2 regions of the Achromobacter sp. FW305-C-13 genome follow, and region 1 is predicted to be linked to the other one. Evidence: riboswitches for the same ligand, from Rfam matches in the RefSeq annotation. Region 1 holds a riboswitch; the other holds the start of a gene.
The links. Region 1 has a riboswitch for glycine ahead of AC3WMU_RS01470 (D-amino acid dehydrogenase). Riboswitches for the same ligand answer to the same signal wherever they lie in the genome.

Region 1 (6,399 bases):
CATGGCATAGAACGAAAAGCCCAGGTAATGGCAGAAGAACGTGCCCCGGTGCCGGCCCAGGAAGCGGACGGTGTCGCGCAGCGTGGGCTTTTGCGCCTGGCCCGCGGCATTGCGGCGCAGGCCCAGCCGCTGGGGATCGCGCACCGTCAACAGGATCAGCAGCGCCACCAACAGGCCGGGCAAGCCCACGATGAAGAACGTGACCTGCCAGGGCCGCATCGCGCCGATCCACGGCACCACCACGGTGTCCACGCTTTTCAGCAAGTCGATGACATAGCCGCCGATCAGGAAGGCCATGCCGCCGCCGATGAACGACCCGATCGAATAGATACCCACCGCACGCCCCAGCTTCTCACGCGGGAACATGTCGCTAAGCATGGAATAGGTGGCGGGCGACAAGGCGGCTTCGCCCACGCCCACGCCGATGCGCGCCAGGAACATCTGCGCGAAATTGCGCGACAGCCCACAGGCGGCCGTGGCCAGGCTCCAGAACGCCACCCCGATCGCGATGATCTTCGGCCGCGAATAGCGGTCGGCCAGCAAGGCGATCGGAATGCCCATGAAGGCGTAGAACAAGGAAAACGCCAGGCCGTGCAGCAGGCTGAATTGCGTGTCGGACAGCTGCAGATCGTGCTTGATGGGTTCGATCATCAGCGCCAGGATCTGTCTGTCGACGAAGGAAAATATGTACGCTAGCATGCATATCACGACGACGTACCACTCGTAGGCGTAGCTTCGTCTTGTCCCTTGCTGCCGGGTGGCGTCAGTCATGTTTTTCCCTTGGAGTGTGCCGGGATCGGGCTGCGTCCCGTTTGTCCATCTGTTGTAGGTCTTTGCGCAACCGGACTCTATACGCCGGACGCAACGACTGTTCCCACCGCGCAGGAAAGCATGTTCAACGACACCTATCCGCTGAACCGCCATTGCTTGCTGGACTCGGGCAACGCCACCGAGATCAAGGACCAGGTCAGCCAGCACCTGTGGTCGCACCGTATGTGCGTCGCTCAGGGGAAACCCTTGCAGTCACGGCTGTACGGCGTGTTCTTCGGCAGCGCGGCGCTGTTCGACCTGCACTACGGCGCGGAAGTCGAAATCGATGCCGGCGACATCGCCAGCTATTACCTGATCCGCATCACCTTGCAAGGCTCCGGCCTGGTCACGCTGGGCAAGCGCCGCGCGCTCATGCGTGAAGGCGGCCTGACGATCTCGTCGCCCTCGGAACCCAGCGTGATCAGCATCGGGCGGGATTGCCGCAACCTGATCCTGCGCGTGGAACGGCAGGCGCTGGAACAGCAGTTGCAACGCCTGCTGGACCGGCCGATCCGCCATGCGCTGGTGTTCGACCTGGAAGTGGACCCCGATGCACCGGGCCTGGCCGCCGTGCGCGAAACGCTGGACTACCTGTGCCGGCTGTACCAGCACCCCGCGATCGACGGCGTGACGCAGACACTGGCGGCAGGCTTCTCCGACTATCTGCTGGCCCTGCTGCTGACGCAGTTGCCCCACAATTATTCGGACCTGCTGCGCGCCGATCGCAGGCAGCCTTTACCCCAGCATGTGCGCCGAGCACGGGAATACATCGAAACCCACGTCGACGAATCCATCTCGCTGGCGGATCTGGCGGCGCACTGCGGCGTGTCGATTCGCACGCTGCAGAACGGCTTCACGCAGTTCCTCAAGCAAAGCCCCAGCGACTACGTGCGCAATCAGCGCCTGGCGCTGGTCCATGCGGCGCTTGAGTCCGCGCGCACGGGCGACAGCGTGACCGACATCCTGCTGCGCCATGGCGTGACGAGCTTCGGCCATTTCGCCACGCATTACCGCAAGCGCTACGGCTGCCTGCCGTCGGACACCTTGCGGCAGCATCGCGGATAAGCGCGGCCCATTCCCTTGCCGGATCGGAACGGCGCTTGCGCATTTTGCGCAGCCCGCGCCTGGCGCCGCCGCTAGGATCAAGCTTCAATCGAAGGAGCTTGATCATGCGAATCAGCGTAATAGGCGGCGGCCACGGCTGCTATGCGGCGGCGGCCGAGCTGGCGGAAAAGGGGCATGAGGTGCGCTGGTGGCGCCGCGACCGCAGCGCGTTCCAGGGCTTGCGGGATGCGGGCGCGTTGACCGTCACCGACTACCGCGGCACACGCCAGGTCCCGGTGGGCGCGGGCCCCGGTCATCTGCAGCTGACGGACGCTCTGGAAGACGCGGTGACCCATGCGCAACTATTGGTCATCCCGCTACCCGCCACGACGCACCAGGCGCTGGCGCCGGCGCTTGGCCCGCTGTTGCGCGATGGACAGGTCGTGTTCCTGCCGCCGGGCACCTTCGGCAGCTACCTCTTCGCCCGCGCCCAGAAAGACGCGGGCAATCCGGCCCGCGTCGCCTATGCGGAAACCGGCACGCTGCCCTACCTGGCCCGCAAGCACGGCAACCAGGTGGTGATCAGCGGCTACGCCACCCGCCTGCCCACGGGCGTATTCCCCAGCCGTCTGTCGGAGGAAGCCCTGGCGCTGCTGCGGCAGGCCTATCCGGCCATCGAACCCATCGAGGACGGCCTGTCCGGTGCGCTGATGAATGCCGGCCCGATCATCCACCCGCCCCTCATCATGATGAACGCCGGCCCGCTGGAACATTTCGACAAGTGGGACATCCACAACGAAGGCACGCAGGCCTCGATCCGCCGCGTGACCGACGCGCTGGACGCCGAACGCATCGCCATCCGCGTCGCCCTGGGCTATGCCGCGCCGCACTTTCCGCTGGCCGACCATTACGCCCGCGAAGGCGACGAATGGATGTACGGCCGCGGCGCCCACGGCAAACTGACCGATAGCGGCGACTGGCGCGAAACCATCGACCTGCATACCCACCGCTACATGCTGGAAGACACGCGGCTAGGACTGTCGTTCCTGGTGTCTGCCGGCCGGTGGGCGGGCGTGCCCACCCCGGTGGCGCAAGGCTTGCTGAGCGTCGCCAGCGCCATCACGGGACGCGATCTGTACGCCGAAGGCCGTACCCTGGAAGGCCTGGGGCTGGACGCCTTGTCGCGCCGTGGCATGGCCGAATTGCTGGCACAAGGATGCTGACCATGGCCGACAGAATCTGCGTGATCGGCGCCGGCCGCATGGGCGAAGGCATCACCCTGTCATACCTGCTGGCCGGGCGGGACGTGACGCTGATCGACATCAAGCCGCGGCAGCCCACAGAACAATCCGCGCACGACGCCCGCGTGCGGGCCAACCTGCGCCGCGAGCTCGCCACGTTCGGCCAACTGGGCCTGCTGGACGCCGGCCAGGCGGATGCCGTGATGGGCCGCGTGCGGCTGTGTCGGCGCGACGACGCCACGGCTGACCTGCAAAGCGCGCGCATCGTGTTCGAGGCCGTGCCGGAGCGGCTGGACGCCAAGCGCGATGCCTTCCAATGGCTAGGGGAAACCTGCACGCCAGACGCCGTCATTGCATCCACCACGTCCACCTTCCTGGTCACCGAACTGGCCGAACTGGTGCCGCACCCCGAGCGCTTTCTGAACGCGCACTGGTTGAACCCCGCCGCCTTGATTCCGCTGGTGGAAGTCAGCCGGGGGCCCAAGACGCGCGACGCTGCCGCCCAGCAGCTGCTGGAGGCGTTGCGCCAAGCGGGCAAGGTGCCGGTGCAGTGCGCGCCGTCCGCAGGCTACATCGTGCCCCGCATCCAGGCACTTGCCATGAACGAGGCCGCCCGCATGGTGGAGGAAGGCGTCGCCAGCGCCGAAGACATCGATACCGCCGTCCGGCTGGGCTTCGGGCTGCGCTTTTCGGTGCTGGGCTTGCTGGAATTCATCGATTGGGGCGGCGGCGACATCCTTTACTACGCCTCGCGCTACCTGTCCGAAGCCATCGGCCCCCGCTTCGCCTCACCTGAAGTCATTGCTCGCAATATGCAGGAAGGCCGCAACGGCCTGCGCGACGCCCAGGGCTTTTACGACTACGCCGGCGTGGACGTGGACGCCTACAAATTGGAGCGTCTGGGGCAGCTGTGCCAGCGGCTGGAAATCATGGGACTGCTGCCGCGCGCGGGCGCAGCCCCTGCCGAGCCCCAAACCGCCGCTGACGCTCAGCGCGCGAGTTCTTCCAGTATCCGGTAGGCCAGCCGCACGCGGGCCTCGTTCGGATAGTTCTTGTTGGCCAGGATCACGACCCCCGCCTTCCTGGCCGGCACGAACGCCACATAGGCCCCGAAGCCGTTGGTCGATCCCGTCTTGTTGATCCACACGGCATCCTGCGGTGCAAGCGGGGGATTCAGTGCGGCCGCCGGATGGCTCTGGCTGTTCAGCGTGCCCGCATTCGCTGTCAACAGCGCATCCAGCGTGGCGGGATAGGCAAGCTGCTCCCAGGCCAGGTCCTGCGTCATGTCCCCTATCCGGTAATAGCCCACGTGCGTGCGGGCGACGGCGCGCTGGATAGCGGCGTCGCCCGCCGTATTCAGATTGGCCTCGACAAAGCGCAGCAGGTCGCGCGCGCTGGTCTTCACGCCATAGGCCTCCGCCGCCAGCACGCCCGGATTCACGCGCACCGGCGCATCCTGTTTGTTGTAGCCCTGAGCGTAGTCACCCATCGCGGCGGCCGGCACGTCGATGTACGTGTGCGACAAACCCAATTTGGGAAACAGCGTCTTTTCCATGGCGTTGGCGAACGGTTCGCCCAGGCTCTTGGCGGCCACCACCCCAAGCATCCCGATGCTGGGATTGGCATAGGTGCGGTACGTGCCCGCTGGGTACTGGGGCCTCCAGGCCTTCAGGTAATCCATCAACTGCGCGTCGTTGCGCACGGCGTCGGGCACCTGCAACGGAAACCCTCCGCCGGTATGCGTGCCCAGATGGACGAGCGTCAGCTTCCCGAAATCCGACCCCTGCAAGACGGGCAGGAAGCGCGCGGGGCTGTCGTTCAACGACAGCTTGCCCAGCACTTCGGCATAGGCCGCCAGGGTCGCGGTGTAGGTCTTGCTGATCGAGCCCACCTCGAACAGGGTGTCGCGGCTGACTTTGGCCTGGGTCTGGCGCGAGGCCACGCCATAGCTGTAGAACTGCTGCCGGCCGTCCCGCGTGATGGCGATCGCCATGCCGGGCACGCCGTATTCGCGCATCACGGCCTGCGCGGCTTCGTCGATGCTGCGGCTGGCCGTGGTCGGGTCTACGGGAGGCGTCGGCGCGGCAAACGCCTGCGCAGCGCCTGCGCCCAGCGCCAAAACCGCCAGCCCCGACAAGGCGATGCGCCGGGTACTTTCAACTTGCATTCTCATGGTCCTATCCCTTCATTTCCAGCCGCTGCCGACCGCCCGACATAGTACTTACCCTGAATCCCATTCGACAAGAACTTGGCTATTCTCTATTCCGTCGATTCAAAACCGCGCAGAAGAGACTGGCCCTTGCGGCCGGCGCCGACGGAGCAACCGCCCCGGAAACTCTCAGGCAACAGGACTGCGCGAGTCTAGACAATCTGGAGAGAGGCGCCGTGCGCGCCCACCGAAGGGGATCCCGCCGTCATCAGCGCAGCGGGTGAAGCTCTCAGGTACCAAGACAGATGGGGTGCGGCGGCCAGTTCGGGCCGCGGCCACTCAATCTGGAGCCATCATGCCCCGCATCGCCATCATTGGCGCCGGTATCACCGGCGTCACGTCCGCCTATGCCTTGTCCAAGCTGGGATACCAGGTCACCGTCTACGACCGCCAGCGCTATCCCGCCATGGAAACGTCCTACGCCAATGGCGGCCAGCTGTCGGCCAGCAACGCCGAGGTCTGGAACAGCACCGCCACCGTCCTGAAGGGCCTGCGCTGGATGTGGCGCAAGAACGCGCCGCTATTGCTGAACCCCAAGTTCAGCTGGCACAAGTATTCGTGGCTGGCGCAGTTCATGGCGCAGATCCCGAACTACCGCGAAAACACCATCGCCACCACGAGGTTGGCCATCGAAGCACGCCAGCATCTCTTCGACATGGCCGAAGCCGAAGGCATCGACTTCGACCTGGAACGCCGGGGCATCCTGCACATCTACCACGACGCGGCCAGCTTCGACGCCGCCCGCCGTTCGAACGCGCTGTTGCAGGCAGGCGGCCTGGAGCGGTACGCGGTATCCGGCAGCGAAGCCCGCAATATCGAACCCACGCTGCAAACGGATTGCCACGGCGGCTTCTACACGCCGTCGGACGCCACCGGCGACATCCACAAATTCACGAGCGGCCTGGCGCGCGCGTGCGAACGCCATGGCGTCACGTTCGTGCAGGACGCCGACATCGAGCAGATCAGCCGCGACAGCCGTCCCTATGTGCTGGACGTCCTGCGCGAAGGCGGCACCCAGCGCGAGCAGCACGAAACCGATGCCGTCGTCATCTGCGCCGGCGCCGTCAGCCGCAAGTTCGCGCGACAGATGGGCGA
Region 2 (6,399 bases), on a different contig from region 1:
CTGCTGGGCGCAGCCGGCATGGGTTCCATGGACGACGAAGACGAAGAAGAGCAGATGCCCGGCATGAGCCAGGAAGAACCGGCCGTGTCCGACACGCCGGTGGCCGGCCTGATGCAGGACTTCAGCCTGGATACGGTCAGCAGCATGCTGGACGACATGGGCTACACGGTGAAGAAGAGCGACGGTGACGAAGGCCCCGTGCTGGTGCTGGATACCGGCACCACGGGCGCCAGCGACCTGCGCCTGGAATTCCTGTGCAACGACTTCACCGAGAAGTGCCTGGACCTGGTCGTGACGGCCACGTACAAGACCAAGAAGCCGATGTCCCTGAAAGCCATCAACACGTGGAACCAGGAATACCGCTGGACCCGTGCCTACCTGGACGACAAGAACCAGGCTGTGCTGCAGATGGACATGAACGCGGAAGGCGGCATCGGCAAGGAAAACCTGCAGATCCTGCTGAACACCTTCATCAGTATCGCCGAAGACTTCGGCACGCTGAGCAAGGGCGCGGCCACCAAGTAAGCCGCTGCCACGAAGGCCCAAAGAAAAACCCCCATCGAAAGATGGGGGTTTTTTATTGCCGGATCGGGATCAACCTGATCCCGATCCCGGCTCAAGCCATCAGGCGTACGCTTCGATCGGCAGGCACGCGCACACCAGGTTGCGGTCGCCGTAGGCGTTGTCCACACGGCCCACCGGCGGCCAGTACTTGGCCTCGCGCAGCGACGCCACCGGATAGGCAGCCTGCTGGCGCGGGTAGTCGTGCAGCCATTCTTCGGCCAGCAGCATCTGTGCGGTGTGCGGCGCGTTCTTCAGGACGTTGTCTTCGCGGTCGCGTTCGCCGCGTTCGACCTGGGCGATTTCCTCGCGGATCGAGATCATCGCGTCGATGAAGCGGTCCAGCTCGGCCACGCCTTCGGATTCCGTCGGCTCGACCATCAGCGTGCCGGCCACCGGGAAGCTCATGGTCGGCGCATGGAAACCATAGTCCATCAGGCGCTTGGCGATGTCTTCGGCGCTGATGCCGCTGACTTCCTTCAGCGGACGCACGTCCAGGATGCATTCATGCGCCACGCGGCCGTTGCGGCCCGCGTACAGGACCGGGTAGTGGTCACGCAGGCGGGTGGCGATGTAGTTGGCGTTCAGGATGGCCACTTCGGTAGCGCGGCGCAGGCCGTCGGCGCCCATCAGCGAGATGTACACGAACGGAATCGGCAGGATGCCGGCGGAACCGAACGGCGCGGCCGACACGGGGCCGACCTTCGCGTCGCCGTGCAGCTTGCCCTGCTCGTTCACCACCCCCGGCAGGTACGGCGCCAGATGGGCGCGCACCGCCACGGGACCCACGCCGGGGCCGCCGCCACCGTGCGGAATGCAGAACGTCTTGTGCAGGTTCAGGTGGGACACGTCCGAACCGAACTTGCCCGGCTGGGCCACGCCGACCATCGCGTTCATGTTGGCGCCATCCAGGTAGACCTGGCCGCCAGCCTGGTGGACCAGATCGCAGATCTCGGTCACGGCTTCTTCGAACACGCCGTGCGTGGACGGGTAGGTGATCATCAGCGCGGCCAGATTGTCGCCGACCTGTTCGATCTTGGCGCGCAGGTCGCCCAAGTCGACGTTGCCGTTGGAGTCGGAGGCCACCACCACCACGTCCATGCCGGCCAACTGCGCCGAGGCAGGGTTGGTGCCGTGCGCCGACGACGGGATCAGGCAGACGTTGCGCTGATGCTGGCCGTTGGCCTGGTGGTAGCCGCGAATCGCCAGCAGGCCGGCGTATTCGCCCTGCGCGCCCGAGTTGGGCTGCAGGCTGATGTTGTCGTAGCCGGTGATCTCGCACAGCGCGGCCGACAGGCGATCGATCAGCTCGTTGTAGCCCTGGCTTTGCGAAGCGGGTGCGAACGGGTGGATCAGCGCGAACTCGGGCCAGGTGATCGGGATCATCTCGGCGGTGGCGTTCAGCTTCATGGTGCACGAGCCCAGCGGGATCATCGTGCGATCCAGGGCCAGATCCTTGTCGGCCAGGCGGCGCAGGTAGCGCAGCATGTCGGTTTCGGACTGCACGCTGGAGAAGACCGGGTGCGTCAGGATGGCGCTTTCGCGGGCCACCGAAGCGGGGATGCCGCCCGCGGCGGCGGCGTCCAGCGCGTCGATGTCGAGCTCGACATCATCGCGCTCCAGGCCGGCGGCGAACACGTTGACCAGCGCTTGCAGGTCGGCCGTGGTGACGGTCTCGTCCAGCGACACCGCCAGGCGGGCGCCGTCGACGCGGCGCAGGTTGATGTGCTCGCACTCGGCGGCCGTCAGGATGGCCGGGGTCGCGGGGCCGGTTTCCAGCAACAGCGTGTCGAAGAACGTGTCGTTCACGACCTTCACGCCCAGCTTCACGAGTTCGGCGCGCAGGATGGCGGTGCTGCGCTGCACGCGGCAGGCGATGCGGCGGATGCCAACCGGGCCGTGCCACACAGCGTACATGCCGGCCATCACGGCCAGCAGCACCTGCGCGGTGCAGATGTTCGACGTCGCCTTTTCGCGGCGGATGTGCTGTTCGCGCGTCTGCAGCGCCAGACGCATGGCCGGATTGCCTTGCGAGTCCTTGGACACGCCGACCAGGCGGCCAGCCATGTTGCGCTTGAACGAATCCTTGCAGGCCATGAAGCCAGCGTGCGGGCCGCCGAATCCGAACGGCACGCCGAAGCGTTGCGCCGAACCGATAGCGATGTCCGCGCCCCACTCGCCCGGGGCGGCCAGCACGGCCAGCGCCAGCAGGTCGGTGGCGCACGCCACCACGGCGCCTTGCGCGTGGGCGGTTTCGGTCAGCTTGCGATAGTCGGCGACGGAGCCGGTGCTGTGCGGGTACTGCAGCAGTACGCCGAAGCACTCGGGCAGGCCTTCGGCCTCGTCGCCCACCGCGATTTCCAGTCCCAGGCCTTCGGCGCGCGTGCGCACGACTTCAATGGTCTGGGGATGCACATGGCGCGAGATGAAGAACACCGGGCTTTGCGACTTGGCGCCGCGGCGGGCCAGCGTCATGGCTTCGGCGGCAGCGGTGCTTTCATCCAGCAGCGAGGCGTTGGAAATGTCCAGCCCGGTCAGGTCCGCGACCATGGTCTGGTAGTTCAGCAGGGCTTCAAGACGGCCCTGCGAGATCTCCGGCTGGTAAGGCGTGTAGGCCGTGTACCAGGCGGGGTTCTCAAGAATATTGCGCAGCACGACGTTGGGCGTCTGCGTGCCGTAGTAACCCTGGCCGATGTAGTTGCGGTAGACCTTGTTGCGGCCCGCGATCTGCTTCAGTTCGGCCAGCACGTCGGTTTCGCTGCGCGAGGGCGGCAGCGCCAACGGGGCCTGGCTGCGGATCTTGGCGGGCACGACTTCTTCGATCAAGGCGTCCAGGCTGGGGCTGCCAATCACGCTCAGCATGGTGGCCTGGTCGGCATCGGAGGGGCCGATGTGGCGGGGAATGAAGTCGGTATGGGTGTCTAGGGCGCGCGACATGGGGGGATCTCGGGGTGGTGGTGCGTCAGGGCGGGCGCGACACAGGGGCCGTGCCCGCCTCGGGCCAGCTTTAGCCGTTGGCGACGGCTTCGTAGCCGGCAGCGTCAAGCAGCTTGTCGGCATCGGCGGCGTTGACCGGCTTGATCTTGAAGATCCAGGCGGTGAAGGCCGATTCGTTGATCAGGTTGGGGTTGTTTTCCAGCTCATCGTTGAACGCGACGATTTCGCCGGCCACGGGTGCGTAGATGTCGGAGGCGGCCTTGACCGACTCGACCACGCCGGCGGTTTCGCCCGCGTTCAGCTTGGCGCCGACCTTCACGTCGCCAACGAAAACCAGATCGCCCAATTGATCCTGGGCGGTGTCGGTGATGCCGACGACGAACACGTCGCCTTCAGCTTTGACCCATTCGTGGGACTGGGTGTACTTGCGATCGGTGGGCAGACTCATGGGAACTCCTGAGGGAATGCGGGTAGATGAATGGTGTTGCGCGCCTCGCGCGGGCGACGCTTGCCCTGGCCGGGCCGGCGCTCGCGCGAAGCTTCGAGTTTACGAGTGTTCGACGGCTTTGCCGTTACGGACAAACGGCAGTTTGCAGACCAGGGCGGGCACCCATTTGCCGCGGATGTCGACCTCGACCGTGTCGCCCGGACGCACGCCTTGCGGCAGGCGGGCAAAGCCGACCGACACGCCCAGGGTGGGCGACATGGTGCCGCTGGTGAGTTCACCCGTGCCGGCCGGCGTACGCACGGCCATGTGGGCGCGCATGACGCCGCGCTCTTGCAGCTTCAGGCCGATGAAGGTGGCGGGGGTGGCGAACTGCTCCAGCGCGTCGCGGCCGATGAAACGGCGCTCAGCGTCTTTCAGGGAGACGGTCCAGGTCAGGCCGGCCTGGTCAGGGTGCGTCAGCTCGTCCATGTCCTGGCCGTACAGGTTCATGCCGGCCTCCAGGCGCAGCGTGTCGCGCGCGCCCAGGCCCGCGGGGCGCACGCCCTGGGCGACGAGATCACGCCACAGCTGCACGACTTCGGTAGCGGGCAGGACGATTTCAAAGCCGTCTTCACCGGTGTAGCCGGTACGGGCGACAAGCGTGTCGTCGCCCACGATGGCGGCGACGAAGGGGGTCAGCGCTTCGGTTGCGGCCTGCCAGGCCGGGCGGGCAGCCCAGACCTTGGCGCGGGCGTTCGGGCCCTGCACGGCCACCATGGCCAGATCGCGGCGCGGGGTGATGGTGACGTCGAAATTGCCGGCCTGCTTCACGCGCTGCATCCAGGCCATGTCTTTGTCGGCCGTGCCGGCGTTGACCACCACGCGCCATTCGTCGGCGGCGAAAAAGTAGATGATCAGGTCGTCGATGACACCGCCTTGCGGGTTCAGCATGCAGGAGTAGAGCGCCTTGCCCGGCACCGTCAGCTTGGCCACGTCATTGGCGACCAGGCGCTGCAGGAAGGCAAAGGCGTCCGGGCCGACGACGTCGGCGTTCAGCATGTGCGACACGTCGAACATGCCGGCGTCCTGGCGCACCGCGTGGTGTTCTTCCAGCTGCGAGCCGTAGGCCAAGGGCATGTCCCATCCGCCGAAATCGACCATTCGGGCGCCGGAGGCGATATGTTCTTCGGCCAGCGGGGTGCGTTTGAGGGTTGCGGACATGCGCGGAAACTCCGGGACGGCAGGGCTCTGCCAGGGTTACGGAATGCCGGTCGCGGCAGGCGGACTACGCCCGCGCGGCTACGGCTGAATCTTCCGCCCCTCTGTCCTTTTGCCTGAGAGTTGCCCCGCGCATGGCGGGTTTGCACCTTCGGCGCCTGGGCTGCTCGTTGTGTCCCTTCTTCAGGGTCGGCGCCAGGTCTCTCCAGAGTACTGTTTTGCCGCGTCCGCACGGTAAAAAACCGGGACAGGGCAAGCATGTGCGGTATCGGTTACCTGAGCGATTCTGGGCGAATTGCGCCTTCGGCGGCGGCCCGAAATGAAAGGCCGCTCTCTCCCGCAAACATGCGTGACAGCGGCGCCAAGCATACAACGAAAAGAAGCCCTCGGGAAAGGCCCCCACGCCGCGCACGCTACGCGTGCTTGCTGCCCCCCGAGGGGGCTTTTTCCCCTTGGGGCGGCCCGGCGGGGAAAAGGCCTCCACGCCGCGCACGCTACGCGTGCTTGCTGCCCCCCAAGGGGGCTTTTTCCCCTTGGGGCGGCCCGGCGGGGAAAACCCGTCCTTCTGACGCCCAGCCGGGTCATCCCAACGCGGTGTCCAGCAACATCATCAAGACGAACCCGATCATCAACCCGCAGGTGGCATAAACCTCGTGGCCCTTGCGGTGCGACTCCGGGATGATCTCGTGGCTGATGACGAAAAGCATGGCGCCGGCCGCAAAACCCAGGCCCCACGGCAGCATCGGCGCCGAGAATCCGACGATAGCGGCGCCGATCACCGCGCCCAGCGGTTCAACGAGCCCGGACAGCATGCCCAACGCCACGGCGAAGGAGCGCTTGTAGCCGGCGGCCAGCAGCGCCACCGCCACGACCAGGCCTTCCGGGATGTCCTGGATGGCAATGCCTGTAGCCAATGCGGTGCCCCGCACGGGGTCGCTGCCCGCATAACCCACGCCGATGGCCAGGCCTTCGGGCAGGTTGTGCAAGGTGATGGCGAACACGAACAGCCAGGTGCGCCGCAGGCGGTGCGCCTCGATGCCCTCGCGGCCCTTGATGAAATGCTCATGCGGCAGGGTCCGGTCCATCACCAGCAGGACTGCCGCGCCCAGCAGGATGGCCGCGCCGACGGTCAGGCCTGCACCCCACGGCCCCATGCCCTGGGTCTTGGCAGCCTCGATGCCGGGCGCCACCAGCGAAAAGGCGCTGGCGGCCAGCATCACCCCGGCGCCAAAGCCGAACATGCTGTCCTGCACCTT

Region 2: another riboswitch for glycine. It lies ahead of gcvT (glycine cleavage system aminomethyltransferase GcvT); the one in region 1 lies ahead of AC3WMU_RS01470 (D-amino acid dehydrogenase).

Annotation. Positions count from the first base shown of each region.
Region 1 covers NZ_JBYSYN010000001.1:313,323-319,721, reverse strand. The annotation lists gene AC3WMU_RS01495 (spinster family MFS transporter) at 1-771, opposite strand, end outside; gene AC3WMU_RS01490 (AraC-like ligand-binding domain-containing protein) at 892-1,875, shown strand; gene AC3WMU_RS01485 (NAD/NADP octopine/nopaline dehydrogenase family protein) at 1,980-3,077, shown strand; gene AC3WMU_RS01480 (3-hydroxybutyryl-CoA dehydrogenase) at 3,071-4,114, shown strand; gene ampC (class C beta-lactamase) at 4,084-5,268, opposite strand; glycine riboswitch at 5,369-5,459, shown strand; glycine riboswitch at 5,460-5,559, shown strand; gene AC3WMU_RS01470 (D-amino acid dehydrogenase) at 5,600-6,399, shown strand, end outside.
Region 2 covers NZ_JBYSYN010000002.1:788,973-795,371, reverse strand. The annotation lists gene AC3WMU_RS15120 (DUF945 family protein) at 1-525, shown strand, start outside; gene gcvP (aminomethyl-transferring glycine dehydrogenase) at 625-3,498, opposite strand; gene gcvH (glycine cleavage system protein GcvH) at 3,569-3,946, opposite strand; gene gcvT (glycine cleavage system aminomethyltransferase GcvT) at 4,046-5,146, opposite strand; glycine riboswitch at 5,238-5,362, opposite strand; glycine riboswitch at 5,397-5,493, opposite strand; gene AC3WMU_RS15100 (ZIP family metal transporter) at 5,725-6,399, opposite strand, start outside.